2 regions of the Streptomyces sp. NPDC049879 genome follow, and region 2 is predicted to be linked to the other one. Evidence: riboswitches for the same ligand, from Rfam matches in the RefSeq annotation. Region 2 holds a riboswitch; the other holds the start of a gene.
The links. Region 2 has a riboswitch for cyclic di-AMP ahead of ACIBPC_RS29425 (transglycosylase family protein). Riboswitches for the same ligand answer to the same signal wherever they lie in the genome.
Positions count from the first base shown of each region.

Region 1: it holds a riboswitch for cyclic di-AMP, as region 2 does, so the genes downstream of both, ACIBPC_RS06935 (M23 family metallopeptidase) here and ACIBPC_RS29425 (transglycosylase family protein) in region 2, are expected to answer to the same signal.

Region 1 covers NZ_JBITKT010000002.1:18,535-28,569, reverse strand. The annotation lists gene ACIBPC_RS06970 (hypothetical protein) at 1-281, shown strand, start outside; gene ACIBPC_RS06965 (DEAD/DEAH box helicase) at 476-2,392, shown strand; tRNA gene ACIBPC_RS06960 (tRNA-Lys) at 2,441-2,513, shown strand; gene ACIBPC_RS06955 (hypothetical protein) at 2,592-4,196, opposite strand; gene ACIBPC_RS06950 (ATP-binding cassette domain-containing protein) at 4,193-4,846, opposite strand; gene ACIBPC_RS06945 (cation diffusion facilitator family transporter) at 5,734-6,654, opposite strand; gene ACIBPC_RS06940 (ArsR/SmtB family transcription factor) at 6,654-7,067, opposite strand; cyclic di-AMP (ydaO/yuaA leader) riboswitch at 7,387-7,556, shown strand; gene ACIBPC_RS06935 (M23 family metallopeptidase) at 7,564-8,736, shown strand; gene ACIBPC_RS06930 (aldo/keto reductase) at 8,810-9,763, shown strand; gene ACIBPC_RS06925 (very short patch repair endonuclease) at 9,811-10,035, shown strand, end outside.
Region 2 covers NZ_JBITKT010000011.1:73,445-83,479, forward strand. The annotation lists gene ACIBPC_RS29390 (N-6 DNA methylase) at 1-1,701, shown strand, start outside; gene ACIBPC_RS29395 (hypothetical protein) at 1,787-2,317, shown strand; gene ACIBPC_RS29400 (serine/threonine-protein kinase) at 2,314-3,579, shown strand; tRNA gene ACIBPC_RS29405 (tRNA-Gln) at 3,582-3,653, opposite strand; gene ACIBPC_RS29410 (sensor histidine kinase) at 3,811-5,127, shown strand; gene ACIBPC_RS29415 (cytochrome P450) at 5,120-6,400, shown strand; gene ACIBPC_RS29420 (hypothetical protein) at 6,515-6,883, shown strand; cyclic di-AMP (ydaO/yuaA leader) riboswitch at 7,239-7,369, shown strand; gene ACIBPC_RS29425 (transglycosylase family protein) at 7,373-8,056, shown strand; gene eno (phosphopyruvate hydratase) at 8,309-9,589, shown strand; gene ACIBPC_RS29435 (septum formation initiator family protein) at 9,729-10,035, shown strand, end outside.

The DNA.
Region 1 (10,035 bases), on a different contig from region 2:
CGGACCGGGCCGACGAGGACGACACACCTGCCGGCACGCCCGACCGCACCCCCCGCGCCACGCCCCGCCCCGGCACCCCCGCGCCGCCGCAGCGTCCCGACGTGCCCGAGCCCGTTCCACCGCGCCCCGAGCCGCCCGCGCCCGAGCCCGCCGACCCGGACCCGGCGCCCGGCCCCGAGGAGCCGCCCCCCGCGCCCGAGCCGGAGCAGCCGGCCCCCGAGCCGGGCCCCGAGGAGCCCGCCCCGGCGCCGGGAGAGCCCGCGCCAGGGGGTACGGGCTGACCCGTTTGCGTATCACCGCGCCGCGTGCGTATGCTTGTAGATCGTTTGATCCCACTTGCCCGGCGCCCCGAAGCAGCGCGCCGTGTGGCGCGTTCCTCACCGAGCCGTGGCTGACCGCATCCAGGCGGTCAAGAGCACCTACGGAGCACAGGCGCGTGCCGACCCCACAAGACTCCGGAAGGTTCTCACTTCGCATGTCCGTGACCACGCCCGAGGTTCTTCTCCCCCTGGATGACGAGCCCACCATGACGTTCGCCGACCTGGGCCTGCCCCAGGAGATCGTGCGCACGCTCGCCGAGCACGGTGTCACCACCCCGTTCCCCATCCAGGCCGCCACCATCCCGGACGCGCTGGCCGGACGGGACATCCTCGGCCGCGGCCGCACCGGCTCCGGCAAGACCCTGAGCTTCGGCCTGCCCCTCCTGGCCCGCCTCGCCGGCGGCCGGACGCGCGCCAAGCACCCCCGCGCCGTCATCCTCACCCCCACGCGTGAGCTGGCCATGCAGGTCGCCGACGCGCTGGAGCCGTACGGCAACGTGCTCGGCCTCCGCCTCAAGGTCGTCTGCGGCGGCACCTCCATGGGCAACCAGATCTACGCCCTGGAGCGCGGCGTGGACATCCTGGTCGCCACCCCCGGCCGCCTCCGCGACGTGATCGGCCGCGGCGCCTGCTCGCTGGACGACGTCGAGGTCGCCGTCCTGGACGAGGCCGACCAGATGGCCGACCTGGGCTTCCTGCCCGAGGTCACCGAGCTGCTCGACCAGGTCCCGCCGGGCGGGCAGCGCATGCTGTTCTCGGCGACGCTCGAGCACGAGATCGACACCCTCGTGAAGCGCTACCTGGTCGACCCCGTCAGCCACGAGGTGGACGCGGCCCAGGGCGCCGTCACCACCATGAGCCACCACGTGCTCATCGTGAAGCCGCGCGACAAGGCGCCGCTGACCGCCGCCATCGCGGGCCGCGACAGCCGCACGATCGTCTTCGTCCGCACGCAGCTCGGCGCCGACCGCGTCGCCGGGCAGCTGCGCGAGTCGGGCGTGCGCGCCGACGCGCTGCACGGCGGCATGACGCAGGGCGCCCGTACGCGGACCCTTGCGGACTTCAAGGACGGCCGCGTCAGCGTGCTGGTCGCCACCGACGTCGCGGCGCGCGGCATCCACGTGGACGGCATCGACCTGGTGCTGAACGTGGACCCGGCCGCCGACCACAAGGACTACCTGCACCGCTCGGGCCGTACGGCGCGCGCGGGGCGGTCCGGCACCGTCGTGTCGCTGGCGCTGCCGCACCAGCGGCGGACGATCTTCCGCCTGATGGAGGACGCGGGCGTCGACGCCTCGCGGCACGTCATCGGGCGCGGCGACCTGTTCGACCCGGACGTGGCGGACATCATCGGCGCGCGGTCGCTGACCGAGGTGCAGGCCGAGGCGGCGACGGGCGCGGTGACGCACGCGGAGCGCGAGGTCGCGCGCCTGGCGCGCGAGCTGGAGCGCGCCAAGGAGCGTGCGGGCGAGCTGCGCGACGAGGCCGACCGGCTGACGGGCCGTGCGGCGCGTGAGCGCGGCGACGACCCGGCCGAGGCCATCGCGGCGGCCGCCGAGGTGCGGGCGCAGGCCCTGGCCGAGGCGGAGCGCGAGGCCGAGGCGGAGGCGCAGCGCGAGGCGCGGCGCGCCGAGAAGGCCGCGCGTGCCGAGGCGGCGCGCGACGAGCGGGGCGGTGACCGCGGCGGCTACCGCCGTGACAACGACCGCCGTCCGTACGGCAACGGCAACGGCAACGGCGGGGGCCACGGTCACGGCCGCCGGGACAACGACCGTGGTGGCTACCGCCGCGACGACGACCGCGGTGGCTACCGCCGTGACGACCGGCGCGGTGGCGGCGACGACCGCCGCCCGTACGGCCGCCGCGACAACGACCGGCGCGACGGCGACCGCGGCGGCTACCGCCGTGACGACGCGGGCAGCGGCTTCCGCCGTGACACCGAGCGCCGTGACGGCGGCGGCTACCGCCGCGACGGCGGCACCGGCAACGGTGGCGGCTACCGTGGTGACCGCGACGACCGGGGCGGCTTCGACCGCCGCGCCGACAAGCCGCGCTGGAAGCGCAACGACTGACCGTATGCCTTCGAGCGCGGCACCGCCCCCGGGCTATGCTTCCCCTGCGGGCCGTTAGCTCAATTGGCAGAGCAGTGGACTTTTAATCCATTGGTTGTGGGTTCGAGTCCCACACGGCCTACGGGAAGGGCCCCGGCTCGGAAGTCTCCGAGCCGGGGCCGCCCTGCGTTTCGGGGGTGTGCGCGTGTGGCCGTGCGTCTCAGCGGGCGTTGGGGCGCAGTGATGCGCGCGCCCGGTGTGCGGTCCATGCCAGCAGGGCGGCGGTGAGGGGCCAGCACACCGCGGGGGCCGGGAGTGCGGGACCGTCGGTCAGGGCGCGTGCCATGGCGACGGTGCTGCCGAGCACGGCGACGGCCTGTCCGGTGCTCTGCCACAGCAGGATCGTCACTGTGCCGGATGCGCCGGTCATGGCGCGGTGCAGCAGCGACGCGGGCGGTGGGGGACGGTGCGCGCCCAGCAGGCCGCCCGCTACGAGGAGCGGTGCGGCGGCGGCGAGCAGTGTGACGGCCGGTACGTCGGTGGTGAGGGCGAGCGGTACGGCGGCGGGGAGTCCGGCGAGCAGCAGCGCCAGTGTGGGGACGATGGCGTGGGCCAGGGCGAGTGCGGCGGCGGAGCGTGGCCACCAGAGCAGGCCGCGGTGTGGGTCGTCGGCGTCCAGGCGGGCCGGTTCCAGCAGCGAACCCGCAGCCGCGGCGGCCAGTGACGCGGCGGCGGCGAGGAGGACGTACGCGGAGGTGCCGTCCGTGCCGGTCGCGACCGCGGCGGTGAGGAATGCGCCGACCAGCAGCAGTGTCGCAGTCACCAGGCGCTGCGGGCGGCCGAGCAGCCCCAGCGCGTCCCGCCACAGCACCGCCGCGAGGGGGTGACGGGGTACGCGGAGTCGGCGCCATGCGCGGGGTGGTCTGCTGCCGGACGCGGTGGCGACTGCCTGCCATGCCGTGCGGAGGTCGAAGGAGGCCAGCCCGGCGACCGCACGGCCTGCGGCGTGGGAACGCGTACGCAGTACGGCTGCCGGGAGCGAGCCCGTCATGCGCCGGAGGGGCAGCAGCGCGGCCACCGTGCAGCAGAGCAGCAGGAGGGCGGCCACCTGCCAGCCGGGGGCGGGCAGTCCGGCGGCGGCGATCATCGGCTGGGCGGCCCAGCCCCAGGGGCCGGACCACAGCACGGCGGTACGCAGTGGCGCGGCCGGGTCTCCGCCGCGCAGCAGGAGGGAGACCAGCAGCAGGACTGCAAGCAGTGCGGGTCCCAGGAACAGCCGTACGGTGCGGGCGGCGGGGGCGTACCGTTCCACGGCGACCGCTCCGGCGGCCGTCAGCAGTGCGAGGCACAGGGCGGGCGGCACGCAGGCCAGCAGCGACGTACCCAGACCGGCCAGCCGGGCGGCGGCTACGACCAGGGCGGCGCCGAGCCCGGCCAGCAGTCCGACGAGCGACAGCAGCGCGGTGGACAGCAGGAGCCAGGGGCGCAGCAGCCGCCAGCGGGGGAGCGGCATGGGAAGCAGCCAGTCCGCGTCGGCCCGGGGGAGGGTGACGGGCCCGCGCCACAGTGCGTCGGTCAGCGCGATGCAGACGGCGGTGAGCGCCAGGGCCGGTACGGCGAGGGGCAGGGCGTCGCGTATCCGGTCGGCGTGGTCGGCGAACGGGCCGCCCCGGTCGATCTGCGCGACGAGCCCGGCGCCGTAGAGGCCGAACCAGCTGACCAGCAGGAGCGCCGTGACGTAGGCGCGGTAGCCGAAGCGGCGGCGGCGTTCCTTGCCGCGGTGCGCGCGCAGCCAGTCGAGGGCGGCGGTGTCGGTGGCGGTCATGTGGCGGGGGTTGCGGCGGGGGTCAGCGTTCCGTCGGCGAGGACGTAGGTGCGGTGGGCGAGTGCGGCGGCCAGTTCGCGGTGGTGGGTGACGAGCAGCAGGGACGTGCCTGTGGCGAGGCGGTCGGCGAGGACGGTCGCGAGCCGTTGGCGGGCGTCGGGGTCGAGGCGTTGCTCGGGCTCGTCCAGGAGCAACAGGTCGGTGGGGCGCAGGAGGGCGGCCGCCAGGAGGAGTTCCTGCGTCTGCCCGGAGGACAGTTCGGCGGGCAGCGCGTCGGCGCGGGCGGAGAGCCGGTGGGTGGCGAGGGCGGCGGTGATGCGGGCGTCGGCGTCGGGGACGCGGTGTCCGGCGGCGACGAGTTCGAGGTGCTGACGGACCGTGAGGTCGGGGTAGCAGGCCAGCGCGTCGCCCACCAGCGCGACGCGGGCGCGGGTGCGGGGGTCGTCCTCGTCCATGGGGGCGCCGTCGAACTCGACGGTGCCCGTCGTCGGCCGGTCGCGTCCGGCGGCCAGCCGCATCAGCGTGGACTTGCCGGCGCCGTTGTGGCCGAGCAGCGCGACGCACTCGCCCGCACCCACGTCGAGGTCGACCGGTGCGAGGATGCGGCGGTCCCCGTGCGTACGGCTCACGCCGCGCAGTCGCAGAAGCATCCGGCGGACTCCTCCCGTGGGGCGGGGCCGGCGCGACCGGACTGACCGCACTGTGCCCGTGCGAACATCGTATAGACGTCTGATCTGCCCCTTGTGCCCCGTAGAATCACCGCACCGGTCGCTGGCCCCGCGTGCAGGGCGGGGCCAGCGGCCGTGTCGTCCCGGGCCGGAAGTGGCCGGTTCCCTGCGCGAGATGAGCGTCTGCGACCGGAAGTGATCGGTGCCGCTCTCCTCTTGACCGTAACGACATCCCGGGAACGGACCGTGAGCGCCGGCCGTACCTCCCTTGCCGACAGTCGGCGGAACGGGGAGGGGCCATGGAGCGGAAACGTCTCGGAGGAGCTGCCGCGGCCACGGGGTCGCGAAACGGCCGCCTGCCGCGCCGACCGCGGTGGGACGCGGCCCGACTCGCCGTCCGGGTTCTCCTCCTCGCCCTGCTCGTGGCGCCGAAAGGCCATTTCCGTCGATCGGCCTCCGCGGGATTCGGCGATCTCGCCGAATACGCCTTTCGGGAAACAGCGGACTATTCGCTCCCGGCGCTGTCCGAAGAGTCCCCTATTTTCCGCACGCAACGGCTTTCGCGCACCGTTCTGCTTTTCCGGAACCGCCGGGTGAATTCCCGCGCGGGAGAAACAGCCGGTCCATCGCCTGTCGGGCCCGCACCCGGGATGACCATGGCGTTCGTGTCCCCGGGAAGCCCGGACCGCCCCCGGGGCCCCCGGGGAAGCCGCGGCCCGACATCCGCACCCACCCGTCCGGCGGATTCCACGCGCGTCGCCCGGCTATGGCGTGCGACTTCCTCCCCGTCTTTCCCCAGGACACGCCCCCGCCGCCTCCCGGGGCCGCGCGATCCGCGCCGCTCCCGCGACGCGGGCCCCGTCCACGGCTCACCAGCCGAGTTCGTCACACCCCTGGTGCCCCGAGGGCTCGACCTGGAGCGTCGCGTGCGCCACACCGTGCCGACGCCGCAGCACGTCCCGCGCCCGGTCGAGGACGGCGTGCGGGTCGGCCCGCTCGGACGCCACCAGGTGCGCCGTCGCCACCGGCATGCCGGAGGTCAGCGTCCACAAGTGCAGGTCGTGCACGTCCGCCACGCCCTCGATCGCCGCCAGGTCGCCGGTCACCTCGTCCAGGTCCATCCCCTCGGGCGCGTGCTGCGCCAGGACGGCCAGCACCTGGCGGCCCAGGAGCAGCGCCCGCACCACCACGAAGCAGCCGATCGCCAGCGCGACCAGCGTGTCCCACACCGGCCGCCCGGTCGCCGCCACCAGCCAGCCCGCCACGACGACGCCCACCGACCCCGCCGTGTCGGCGACGACCTCCAGATACGCGCCCCGCACGTTCAGGCTCTCGGCCGCCCCGGCGCGCAGCAGCAGGAGCGCGGCGACGTTCACCGCGAGGCCGAGGGCGCCGACCGCCACCATCGGGCCGGTCTCCACCTCGGCGCCGCCGCCCGCGCGCCCGACGGCCTGGACGACGATGTAGACGGCCACGCCCAGCATCAGCAGCACGGCGAGACCCGACGCGAAGACCTCCGCGCGGTACGAGCCGTACGTACGGCGGCCCGTCGCGTCCGGGCGCGCGGCGATCCGCGTCGCGACCAGGGCGGCGGCGAGCGTCACGACGTCCGCCGCCATGTGCCCCGCGTCCGAGAGCAGGGACAGGGAGCCGGAGAGCACGCCGAAGACCAGCTCGACGACGAAGAACGCGGCGATCAGCGCGAACGAGACGGCGAGCCGCCCCCGGTGCCTGCCTGTGGCCGACGCCCCGCCGCCGCCCCCATGGCCGTGCGCGTGTCCGTGACCCATCAGCGCGGCCCGCCCGTCCGCTCGGGGTGGATCGCCTCGGTGTGCCCCGTGTGGGCCACGGCCAGGTCGAGCAGCATCCGCACGTGCGCGTCGTCCAGCCGGTAGTACGCCACCCGGCCCGCGCGCCGCGCCGCCACGACGCGGTGGGCGCGCAGCAGCCGCAGGGCGTGCGACGTGGCCGACTCGCTCATGCCGGTGACGGCGGCCAGGTCGCAGACGCACAGCTCGCCGTCGAGCAGGGCGACGAGCAGCCGCAGGCGGCCCGGGTCCGCCATCAGGCCGAAGATGTCGGCGGTGTCCGCCAGGTCGGGCTCGGCCGGCATCCGGCTTCTGACCTCGTGCACCCGTTCGGGGTCCACCAGCCGCACGGCGCAGCCGTCGGCGGGGACCAGCTCGTCTGAAGACCTCTTCATATGTGCAGGGTGGAGGCACCGCCGCGCCCGTGTCAAAGGCTGCCGTGGTAACCGTTGTCATCCCCCCGGCCCGCCCCCGCCCGCCGCGCCACCCTTACCGATCGTGAACACGTCAGTGCGCTCCGCATAACAAATGACACTCCGTCAGATGCGAGATGCGGCACACTGCCCTCGGAGAATGCCCGTTTTGATGCCCTTGCGTCGCGAATCTCCGCGCCCCTTCCCGGCATCTTTCCTGCGGACACTTGGAATCCGGCGCCGACTTCTATTAACGTTCGATAACGCAGCGCGGTCGTCACTGTCGTCGCAAGGACGGCACCGCGCTCTGTCGCCGAATCCGGCGTGCGGAACAACTGCACCTATGGAACCGGGGAACCACCACCTGGGGTGAATCGGACAGCCATCGGCCACCGCCGTCGGCCGCCCGTAGGAGACCTTCCTGCTCCGAACCCGTCAGCTAACCCGGTAGGCGAGGGAAGGAAAGGAGAGCGCCTCCGTGGCGTCGAACCGGCATGCCTCTTTCGAGGACACGCGCCAGGGCGCGCAGCAGCTCCTCGGCTCGCACGACCCCCATGACACCGCCGCCTGGCCCACGCAGGGCGCGCACGGCATGCACAACGGCCCCTACGGCACCTACGGGACGCACCCGGACGTGACCGAACACCCCGAGCCCCCCGCGTACTTCGGCCCGCGCGCCGCCGACGACGAGCCGCGCACCGAGTGGAACCCCAGCGAGGACACCCTCCTTCCCGTCCGCGGCCGCCACCGCGTCGCCCGCAAGGGCGGCGGCACCATCGCCCGCAGCCGCGCCGTCCTCGGCGTCGGCGTCATCGCCGCCGTGGGCGCGGGCGGCATGGCCTCCGCCAACGACCAGGGCGCCGGATCGCTGCCCGGCATGGACGCCGCGGCCGACAAGCTCCGCGACATCCCCGGCCAACTGCCGGTCGTCGGCGGCCTGCTGTCCGCCGACGAGGCCGCGCCGACCGCCGCCCCCTTCACCGAGGCGGGCGTCACCGAGGCCGACGTCGAGGCGGGCAGGACCGACGCGGGCGAGGCCCTGCGCGCCCGGATCCTCCAGCAGGCCGACCGCCAGGCCACCAGCGCCGACACCCAGGCCGTGGACACCGCCGTCGCCGCCGCCGAGGCGGACGCCGCGAGCGCCGCCGCCGAGGCCGCCGAGGACGAGCGCCGCGCCCTGGAGGAGCAGCGCCAGCGCGAGGAGGAGGAACGCCGCCGCGCCGAGGAGGAGCAGCGCCGCCGCGAACTCGCCGCCAGCTACGTCCTCCCGCTCTCCGACTACCGCCTCAGCTCCGGCTTCGGCCAGGACGGCGCCATGTGGCAGTCCAACCACACCGGCCAGGACTTCGCCGCCTCCACCGGCACCCCGGTCAAGAACATCCACACCGGCACCGTCACCGAGGCCGCCTGGGCCGGCTCGTACGGGTACCGCGTGATCGTCGAGCTGGAGGACGGCACCGAGCTCTGGTACTGCCACCTCTCCTCGATGAGCGTCTCGGCCGGCCAGGAGCTCACCACCACCGACCAGATCGGCCTCGTCGGCTCCACCGGCAACTCCACCGGCCCCCACCTCCACGTCGAGGTCAGGCCCGCGGGCGGCGACCCCGTGGACCCGCTGGCCTGGCTGCGCGACAAGGGCCTCACGGTCTGACGCGCACCCCTCGCACCCCGGCGGCCCTGATGACACCCCCCGACATCAGGGCCGTCGGTCTACGCTGCCCGGTATGACTGCACCCCTGCGCCCCCTCGGCGACCTGCACGTATCCCCGCTCTGCCTCGGCGGCAACGTGTTCGGCTGGACCGCGGACGAGTCCGAGACCTTCGCCGTCCTCGACGCCTTCGCCGACGCCGGTGGCAACTTCATCGACACCGCGGACGCCTACTCGGCCTGGCACGAGGGCAATACGGGCGGCGAGTCGGAGACGCTGATCGGCCGCTGGCTGGCCCGCCGCGGCCGCCGCGACGACATCGTCGTCGCCACCAAGGTCGGCAGCCACCCCGACCTGCGCGGCCTCGCCGCGTCCACGATCAAGCGCGGCGCCGAGGAGTCCCTGCGCCGCCTCGGCACCGACCACATCGACCTGTACTACACGCACTTCGACGACGAGACCGTCGAGGTCTCCGAGATCATGACCGCGCTGGACGAACTGGTCCGCGAGGGGAAGGTCCGCGCCCTCGGCGCCTCCAACATCTCACCGGCCCGCCTGGAGGCCTCCCTCGCTTTCGCCGCCCGCGAGGGCACCACCCCGTACGTCGCGCTCCAGCCGAGGTACAACCTCGTCTCCCGCGAGTCCTACGAGGGCGAACTCGCCGCCACCGCCGCCCACCACGGCCTCGGCGCCCTCCCGTATTCCGGCCTGGCCGCCGGCTTCCTCACCGGCAAGTACCGCGCCGACACCACCGTGGACAGCCCCCGCGCCGCCGGCGCCTCGAAGCACCTCACCACCGAACGGGGCCGCCGCGTCCTGGCAGCCCTGGAATCCGTCGCCGACGCGCACAGCACCACGATGGCCACCGTCGCCCTCGCCTGGCTGGCAGCCCAGCCCACCGTGACAGCCCCCATCGCCAGCGCACGCACCACCACCCAACTCCCCGCCCTCCTGGCCGCGACAACTCTCACCCTGCCCCCCACCGACCTCACCACCCTGACCGAAGCCTCAACCCCTCCCGCTGCCTGACCGCCCCCGCCCATAGGGTGCAGCGCGTTCCGAAGGAGAATGGCCGGGTGTCCGAGACGGCTGAGACGGGGAAGTGGGAGCCTCCGCCTGGCTCATGGGCTTCCTCCGCGGCCCGGCGCCGCAACATGCAGGCCATCAAGGCGAGGGACACGAAACCCGAACGCCTCGTACGGACACTGCTGCACGCCAGGGGCATGCGGTACCGCGTGTCCGCCCGTCCGCTGCCCGATCTCCGGCGGACGGCGGACATCGTCTTCCGCCCAGTGCGCGTC
Region 2 (10,035 bases):
TGGCTCCGCGCCCACGGAAAGCTGGCCGAAGTCCCCCTGCGCGAACGCCTCTGGCAGCTCGTGGAGTCCGACCGCGACGGCCCCGCCGCCGCCGTCGCCCGCCTCGGCGACCAGCTCCTCCAGCACGGCGACCGCCCCCCGGGCGGCGCGGACGAGGCCGCCGACGCCACCGCGCGCCTGGCCGCCGGGACGAGCCCGGCCGAGGCGTTCGACTTCCTGCTGGGCCGCCATCTCGACGCCGCCGCCCGCCAGCTGACGCTCACCCCGCCCGACGTCGCGTCCCTCATGGCGGCCCTCGCCGGCCCCGCCGACTCCGTGTACGACCCCGCCTGCGGCCCCGGCACCCTGCTCGCCGCCGCCCGCAGCGCCGACGGCACCCCGCCCCCCGAACTGCACGGCCAGGACGCCGATCCGCTCCTCGCCCACCTCTCCGGACTGCGGCTCGCCCTGCACGGCAGCCACAGCGTCCGCGTCCGCCCCGGCGACACCCTGCTCGCCGACGCCTTCCCCCAACTCGCCGCCGACGCCGCGCTGTGCCACCCGCCGTTCAACGAACGCCACTGGGGCCACGCCGAGTTGTCCTACGACCCGCGCTGGGAGTACGGACTCCCCGCCCGCACCGAGTCCGAACTCGCCTGGCTCCAGCACACCCTGGCCCGCCTGCGCCCCGGCGGCACCGCCGTCATCCTCATGCCGCCCGCCGTCGCCGCCCGCCGTACCGGCCGCCGCCTGCGCTCCAGCCTCCTGCGCCGCGGCACCCTGCGCGCCGTCATCGCCCTGCCCACCGGCGCCGCCCCGCCCCACAGCCTGCCCCTGCACCTGTGGGTCCTGCGCAAGCCGGACCCCACGTCCCCCACCGCCGCCGAACCGCGCCTGCTGGTCGTCGAGACCGGCAACGTCACCTCCCGCGCCCCGGGCGCCCGCGCCGGTGACGGCCTCGACTGGCCCGCCCTGCACCGCACGGTCCTCACCGCCTGGACCGCCTTCGACCGCGACGGCGACCTCCCCGCACGCCCCGGTGTGCACCGCGCGCTACCCGTCATCGACCTGCTGGACGACGAGGTCGACCTCACCCCCGCCCGCCACCTGCCCCCACCCGGGCACACCACCGGCGGCTCTGCCCTCACCGCCGTGCAGCGCGACCTCCAGGAGACCCTGCGCCGCACCCTGGAACTCGCACCGGTGCCCGTACCCCCGGGCGACGTCCCCGCGGGCGCCCCGCACTGGTCGACGGTCACTGTGGGCGAACTGGCCCGCTCCGGCGCCCTCGAACTGCACCCCACCGACCCACCCCCCACCCGCCCCGGCGACATCCTGGTCCCGCTGTTCCACGACGGCAGCGCCGCCCCGTACGTCGTCCCCGACAGCGACGCGGGCACCACCCCCGAACGCCACACCGGCCTGCTGCGCCCCGACCCCACCGCCCTCGACCCGTGGTTCCTCGCCGGATTCCTGCGCGGCAGCGCCAACACACGGCAGGCCAGCAGCTACGCCTCCTCCGCGGGACGCATCGACCTGCGCCGCCTCAAGGTCCCCCGGCTCCCGCTGCCCCTGCAACGCCGCTACGGCAGCCGCTTCGCCGAACTGGCCGCCTTCGAGAACGCCCTCGCCCAGGCCGCCGCACTCGGCCGCCGCCTGGCGCAGGGCACCGTGGACGGACTGACCGAGGGCACCCTCCCGCCCGGCGACGACGGACCCTGAACGGCGCCCGGCGGGGAGGGCTATCATCCAGATCCGCGGTGCCTGACATGTCGCACCGCTCGAACGGATACCCGATGGGGGTGCGATGTACGGTCCGCCCACGGCCCCGCCACCGCCCCGCCGGGACATCCGGGCCGAGGTCCTGCGGTGGCTCTTCGCCGTGGTGCCCCTCCTGTCGCTCGGGGTGCTCTCCTGGGTGCCGTTCCTCCACATCGCGACCCGCCGCGGACGCCGCTCCGACTGGCTCTTCGCCACCCTCTACGGGGTGCTGTCGGCGGGCGAGCTGACCATGCTGATCACGATCCCCAGCGACAACGACGGCACCGCGGGCGCCATCGGCGGGACCTACACCGTCCTCCTCATCCTGGGCGCCTGCGTCCACGCCGCCCTCACGGGCTACCTGCCGAGCCACAGCGCCCACCCCCCGCAGCAGCAGCCGCTCCCGTCGCCCTACGGCACCCCCCACCCCACCCCGCCCCCCACGCCCGGCGCCTACGCGACCCCCACCCCGCACGCGACCCCCACCCCGTCACCCTCCACTTCGTCCCGCATGCGCCAGGTCGCCTCCGAACTGGACGAACTGGGCGAGTACCTGCGCCGCCAGGAGGGCCGGTGACCTCCCCCCGTCTCCTCGCGGGCCGCTACGAACTGACCGAACCCCTCGGCAAGGGCGGCATGGGCGAGGTCTGGTCGGGCCGCGACACCGCCCTGGGCGGACGCCGCGTCGCCGTCAAGCTCCTCGACGCCGAACGCCTCGCCGACGGCTCGGGCCACGGCGACGCCGACAGCCTGCGCCACCGCTTCCTCCGCGAGTGCCGCGCCACCGCCCGCGTGGACCACCCGGGCCTGGTCGTCGTCCACGACGCGGGACAGGACGGGGCCGAACTCTTCCTCGTCATGCAGCTCGTCGACGGCTCGGACCTCGCCGACCACCTGGCCGAGCACGACCCGTACCCCTGGCCCTGGGCCGTCGCCGTCCTCGCGCAGCTCTGCTCCGCGCTCGCCGCCGTGCACGCCCTCGGCATCGTCCACCGCGACCTCAAGCCGGGCAACGTGATGGTCCGCCCCGACGGCCGGATCACCGTCCTCGACCTGGGCATAGCCGCCGTCACCGACGACACCGACGAGGCGCGCCTCACCCGGACCGGCACCCTCCTCGGCACGCCCGTCTACATGGCCCCCGAGCAGGCGGTCGGCGGCAGCCCCGTCGGCCCCGCGGCCGACCTGTACGCGCTCGGCGCCATCGGGTACGAACTGCTGGCCGGCCGCGTCCCGTTCACCGCGCCCAACCCGGCGGGCCTCCTCTACAAGAAGCTGCACGAGGAGCCCGTCCCCCTCGCCGGGCTGCGCCCCGACCTCCCCGCCGGGCTCGCCAACCTGATCCACCAACTGCTCGCCAAGGACCCCGCCGACCGGCCCCGGAGCGCGGCCGCCCTCTTCGTCCCCCTCGCCGAACTCCTGCACACCGCGGGCCCCGGCACAGGCACAGGCGCGGACAGCCCGCTGGACCCCACCCGCCCGCTGCGCCACCCGCTCGCCCCCTGGCCGCCCCGCCACGCCGCCCCCGAGCCCGACCTCACGGCGAGCCTGGAGGAGATCAAGCAGCTGCTGGCCCAGGCCCGTTACCACGAGGTCGCCGACCTGCTGCGGCGCACGCTCCCGGCCGCCGCGCAGCGCTTCGGCGAGACGTCACCCGTCGTACGCACCCTGCGCAAGCAGTACGCCGCGACCCTGCTGGACACCGCCCAGTACGAGCGCGCCCTGCCCGAGATACGCCGCCTCGCCGACGACCTGACCGCCGACCGCGGCCCGTACGACCCGCTGGTGCTCCAGCTCAGAGCGGACGAACAGCTCTGCCTGCGCCACCTGGGCCACTGAGGCTCCCCCGCCAGGACTCGAACCTGGACTTACGACACCAAAAATCGCAGTGCTGCCGATTACACCACAGGGGATGGCAACGCCCGCCAGAACGGCTGCAATCACCCGCCGCCCGCCGGACACCCCACACTATGCCAGCCCGGCCCCCCTCCACGCGACGGCCGGACGGCCCCGCCGCGGCCCCGCGCACCCTCCTGAAAACGTGCCGATCCCGCCCGTAGGCTGGTCGGCATGAACACTTCGGGGGAGGAGACCACAGCCGGTGGGGGGTACCGGCTGTGGTGGTGGACGCGGCGGCGCAGCGCGGCGCTCGACATAGGGCTCGCGCTGGTGTCGGCCGCCGAGTGCGTCATGCAGGGCCTCAACTTCGCGCAGCGCACGGGCCTGCCGCCGGTGCTGGTCGCGCTGTTCGGCATCGTCGCGGGCAGCACGGTCGTCATCCGCCGCAAACGCCCGCTGACCGTCATCCTCATCGCCATCGCCATCCTGCCCACGACGATGGGCGACGTCCTGACCGTCGTCGGCCTCTACACCCTCGCCACCACGGACGCGCCCCGCCGCCTCGTCGGCGCGCTCGCCGCGGCGGAGGCGGCGGGCTCGTTCGCCGTCACGCTGCTGCTGCTGAAGCAGGACCCGGGCCTGGACGCGCAGCCGATGCCCGCCTGGTTCCGTCCGCTGGTCGCGGGGATCTTCGCCGTCGTCCTCGTCGTGCCGCCCGTGCTGCTGGGCATGTACGTACGGGCCAGGCGGCGGCTCGTCGAGTCCCTGCGCGACCGCGCGGGCGGGCTCGAACGGGAGCTGGTCCTCCTCGCCGAGCGCGCCGAGGAGCGCGCCGAGTGGGCCAGGGGAGAGGAACGCCGCCGCATCGCCCGCGAGATGCACGACGTGGTGGCGCACCGCGTCAGCCTCATGGTGGTGCACGCCGCCGCGGTCGCCGCCGTGGCGCCCAGGGACCCGGAGCAGGCCGCGCGCAACGCCACCCTCATCGGTGACATGGGCCGCCAGGCACTCACCGAACTGCGCACGATGCTCGGCGTCCTGCGCGCCGCCGACAAGCCCCTCGTCGCCGCCCCGCCCCGCCCCGCGCCCACCGGCCCGCCCGCGGCCCCAGGACCCCAGGCCGTCCCGCCGCCGGAGGGGCCCGCGCTCGACGGGCTCGCCGCGCTGATCGACCAGTCGCGCGCGGCGGGCATGTCCGTGGACCTGTCCGTGGAGGGCGAGCCGCGCGGCTACGCGGAGCCGGTCGAGTCCACGGCCTACCGCGTCGTGCAGGAGGCGCTCACCAACGTCCACAAGCACGCGGCGGGCGCCGCCGCCCGCGTCCGGCTCGCGCACCGCGACGGCGAGGTGGCCGTGCTGGTGCAGAACGACGCCCCGGAGGGCGCGCAGGTCCCCGGCGCGCGCCTGCCGAGCGGCGGGAACGGCCTGCTCGGCATGCGCGAGCGCGTCATGGCGCTGGGCGGCGGCTTCGTCTCGGGGCCGACGGACGGCGGCGGCTTCCGCGTCTCGGCCGTGATCCCCGACCGGCGGGAGCCGTCCGGTGCCTGAGCCGCGCTGCCCGGTCGGCGGGGACGCGCCGCCCGCGCTCTTCGACCCCGCCTTCGCCACCGACCCGTACCCCGCTTACGCCTGGCTGCGCGAGCACGCGCCGGTGCACCGGGCGACGCTGCCGAGCGGCGTCGAGGCCTGGCTGGTGACGCGCTACGCGGACGCCCGCCGCGCGCTCGCCGACCCGCGGCTCAGCAAGAACCCGGGGGCGCACACCGCCGAGGCCCACGCGCGGGGCCGCGTCGGCATCCCGGGCGAGCGCGGCGCCGGTGTCATGACGCACCTGCTCAACATCGACCCGCCCGACCACACGCGGCTGCGGCGCCTGGTGTCCGCCGCGTTCACGCCCCGGCGCGTGGCGGCGTTCGAGCCCCGGGTGCGCGAGCTGACGCACGCCCTGATCGACGGGTTCGCCGCGCGCGGCTCGGCCGACCTGATCGACGACTTCGCCTTCCCGCTGCCCATCCTCGCGATCTGCGACCTGCTGGGCGTCCCGCGCGAGGACCAGGACGACTTCCGCGCGTGGGCCGGGATGATGCTGCACACCACCGGCAGGCGCGGCGGCGTAGGGCGGGCCGTGAAGCGGATGCGCGCGTATCTGGCCGAGCTGATCCACCGCAAGCGCGCCGACCTCGGCGACGACCTGATCTCCGGGCTCATCCGCGCCTCCGACGACGGCGAGCAGCTCACGGAGGAGGAGGCCGCGGCCATGGCGTTCATCCTCCTGTTCGCCGGCTTCGAGACGACGGTCAACCTCATCGGCAACGGGCTGCACACCCTGCTGCGCGCGCCGGGCCGACTCGACGCGATGCGCGGCCTGTTCGCGGCGGACGCGGCCGACGGCGGCGACCGCGCCGCGCGCGCCGTCGAGGAACTGCTGCGCTACGACGGGCCGGTCGAGCTGGCCACCTGGCGGTTCGCCGACGAGCCGCTGACGCTCGGCGGGCAGGCGGTGGAACGCGGCGACCCCGTCCTCGTCGTCCTCGCCGCGGCCGACCGCGACCCGGCGCGCTTCACCGACCCGGACCGCCTCGACCTCGCGCGCGCCGACAATCCGCACCTCGGCTACGGGCACGGCATCCACTACTGCCTGGGCGCGCCCCTGGCCCGCCTGGAGGCCCGCACGGCGTTCGAGATCCTGCTCGCGCGGCTGCCCGACCTGCGCCCCGGCGGCGACTGGTCGGCGCTGCGCTGGCGCGGCGGCCTCATCATGCGCGGACTCCGCGCCCTGCCCGTGGAGTTCGGGCCGGGACGGGTGACCCCGCGTCAATAGTGTGATCCGCGCGTGATCTCTGTGGGATCGGCTTGTGATCGAGTGGTGGGGAGGGCTAGGTTCCCCTCAGCCGCAACAGTGTTCGTACATGTTCGTTCAGGGAGGCCCTACAAAATGCGCTCGGGGACTGGTCGTCAGCGTCGTCCGTGGCAGGTCAGGGACGGCGGTGCCGGGGCGGCGGCAGCCGGGAGGGCGGGCGCCCGGCGGTTCGCCGCGCGGGCCGGTCTCCGGCCGGAGTACCGGGAGGACTACGGCGACGACGTCGACTGGGCCGAGGAGGCCGAGGAGGCGCAGGCCGAGGAGGAGATGGGCGGTCCCGAGGAGTCGGCCGCGCCCGTCTCCGCGCAGGGGCGCCGCGCGCTGCGGGGGGCGGTCCTCCCGTTCCGCCGGGGCGCGGCCGCCTTTCACAAATCCGACATGGGGGGCGATACCGTCGCCATCTCCCCGCGTCGCCGCGCGTACTTGAGGTCCGCCGCGGCCTGAACGGCGGGGGCGCCCGGGGTGGGGTCCGCGAGGGCGTGCGGGGTGTGAGCATCGTCTCTCCCGCCTTCCGTTCCGCCCCTCTCGTCCCACCTGTCCGATTGCCGCATGACCTGCGCGGATTCAGGGTGTTCGCGAGTGCGACGCGGCATTGTGGCGATCTTTACCGATCTCGGACGATCTTGATCGTTCTTGAATCGTTAGGCGACGTGTGTTTAGTGTCCTGCGCCCGGTTCACCGCCGGGCGCCCGGACCGACCACGCCGAATCCTGCCCCGGTCCGGGGGACCACCACCGCACCACCGCGGGCAGGAGCGGGGGACCCGAACCCGCGACCCGGCGGCCGTCATGGCCGGGCCGCGGACGCCGCGCCGTACGCACCGTACGGAACGGCTAGGGGTGAAGTCCCGGACGCCGCAGGGCATCCGGGGCCGGGCACTCACCAGCCCGAACCCGACAGCTCACCTCGCAGGCGTCGGTGAGAAGGAACGTCATGCGCTTCTCCTCCGCCAAGGGCCGTCACCGCCGTCCGGGCAGGCCCGTACGCTTCGCCGCCGCCGCCGGTGTGACCGGCGCGGCCCTCGCCGTGCCGCTGATCGGCGCCACCGGCGCCAGCGCCGCCTCCGTCGACACCTGGGACGCCGTCGCCCAGTGCGAGTCCGGCGGCGACTGGTCCATCAACACGGGCAACGGCTACTACGGCGGCCTCCAGTTCTCCGCGTCCAGCTGGGCGGCGGCCGGTGGCACGCAGTACGCCGCCAGCGCCGACCAGGCCACCAAGGAGCAGCAGATCGCCGCCGCCGAGAACCTGCTCGCCATGCAGGGCCCCGGCGCCTGGCCGGTCTGCGGCGCCCAGGCCGGACTGTCCGCGGGCGGTCCCGCCCCCGAGCTGGGCGGCAGCGAGCCGGCCCCGGCCGAGGAGGCCCCGGCGCCCGTCGAGGAAGCCCCCGTCGAGGAAGCCCCCGTCGAGGAGGCGCCCGCGCCCGTCGAGGAGGCCCCCGTCGTGCAGCAGGCCGCCCCCGCCGCCACCGGCGACTACACGGTCGAGCCGGGCGACACCCTGTCGGCCATCGCCGCCGCCCACGACACGACCTGGCGTCAGATCTACGCCGACAACCAGGACGTGATCGGCGGCGACCCGGACCTGATCCTCCCGGGCCAGCAGTTCGTGCTCTGAGCCGTCCGCCGCGCGCGGAGGGTACAGGCCCGGTGCCCGGGGGTCGCACGACCCCCGGGCACCGGGTTTTCTTCACTGGATAAACAAAAAGCTGGCACCCCCGCTGAGCTGCGAGTTCGTCGGATGTTCAGCCGGACCTGGCGAGCTGAGGGGCGGTGGCGGCCCACGGGCCGGTTAGGCTCAGAGGGCTCGGGCGCCGAGAAGCCCCGCGCCCAGCAGCCGCACCAGGCCCCGTGACAGAAGGAGACCCACGTGCCGTCCATCGACGTCGTCGTCGCCCGCGAGATCCTGGACTCGCGAGGCAATCCCACGGTCGAGGTCGAGGTCGGCCTCGACGACGGCAGCACCGGCCGCGCCGCGGTGCCCTCCGGTGCCTCCACCGGCGCCTTCGAGGCCCTCGAACTGCGGGACGGCGACCAGAGCCGCTACCTCGGCAAGGGCGTCGAGAAGGCCGTCCTCGCCGTCATCGAGCAGATCGGCCCCGAGCTGGTCGGCTACGACGCCACCGAGCAACGCCTCATCGACCAGGCCATGTTCGACCTGGACGCCACCGCCGACAAGTCGTCCCTCGGCGCCAACGCCATCCTCGGCGTCTCCCTCGCCGTCGCGCACGCCGCGTCCGAGTCCCGCGACCTGCCGCTCTTCCGCTACCTCGGCGGCCCCAACGCGCACCAGCTCCCGGTGCCGATGATGAACATCCTGAACGGCGGCGCGCACGCCGACTCCAACGTGGACATCCAGGAGTTCATGATCGCCCCGATCGGCGCGGAGTCGTTCTCCGAGGCCGTCCGCTGGGGCGCCGAGACCTACCACACGCTGAAGAAGGTCCTCAAGGAGCGCGGCCTCGGCACCGGCCTCGGCGACGAGGGCGGCTTCGCGCCGAGCCTCAGCTCCAACCGCGAGGCGCTCGACCTCATCGTCGAGGCCATCCAGAAGGCCGGCTACACCCCCGGCCAGGACATCGCGCTCGCCCTCGACGTAGCCGCCACCGAGTTCTTCTCCGACGGCGTCTACACCTTCGAGGGCAAGGCCTACACCGCCGAGGAGCTGACCGCCTACTACGCGGAGCTGGTCGACGCGTACCCCCTCGTCTCCATCGAGGACCCGCTGAGCGAGGAGGACTGGGACGGCTGGCAGGCCCTCACCGCGACCCTGGGCCACAAGGTCCAGATCGTCGGCGACGACCTGTTCGTCACCAACCCCGAGCGCCTCCAGCGCGGCATCGACGCGGGCTCCGCCAACGCGCTGCTCGTCAAGGTGAACCAGATCGGCTCCCTCACCGAGACCCTCGACGCCGTCGAGCTGGCCCAGCGCAACGGCTTCAAGTGCATGATGTCCCACCGCTCCGGCGAGACCGAGGACGTCACCATCGCCGACCTCGCCGTCGCCACCAACTGCGGCCAGATCAAGACCGGCGCGCCCGCCCGTTCCGAGCGCGTCGCCAAGTACAACCAGCTGATGCGCATCGAGGAGATCCTCGACGACGCCGCCGTGTATGCGGGCCGCACCGCCTTCCCGCGCTTCCGCGGCTGACCCGTACGGCACCGGCGGGCGCGACATCCGCCCGCCACCACCCGTCCCCAGCGCCCCTCCCCGCCCTCCGTCCCGTACGGTGGCGGGGACGGGTGCACGGACGAGACGGCGACACGGCAGGGCCGGGACGGGAGGCGACGTGGCCGCGGAGCGCGACCGGTTCTCCACCGCCACCAGACTGCGGGCGCTCGGCGAACAGGCCGCCGCCCGCGTCTACCAGGCGCAGACCCGCAGGCTGACCCCCCGGCCCCGCCGGGTGCGCCTCACCGGCCGCGCGGCCGTCCTCGCGCTGGTGATCTGCTCCCTCGTCGTCGCCCTCGCGTACCCGCTGCGGCAGTACATCCAGCAGCGCTCCGAGATCGCCGACCAGCGCCGCCAGGCCGAGGAGGCGCGCGACCGCGTCGCCGAGCTGCGCGACGAGAAGGCGCGCTGGCAGGACGACGCGT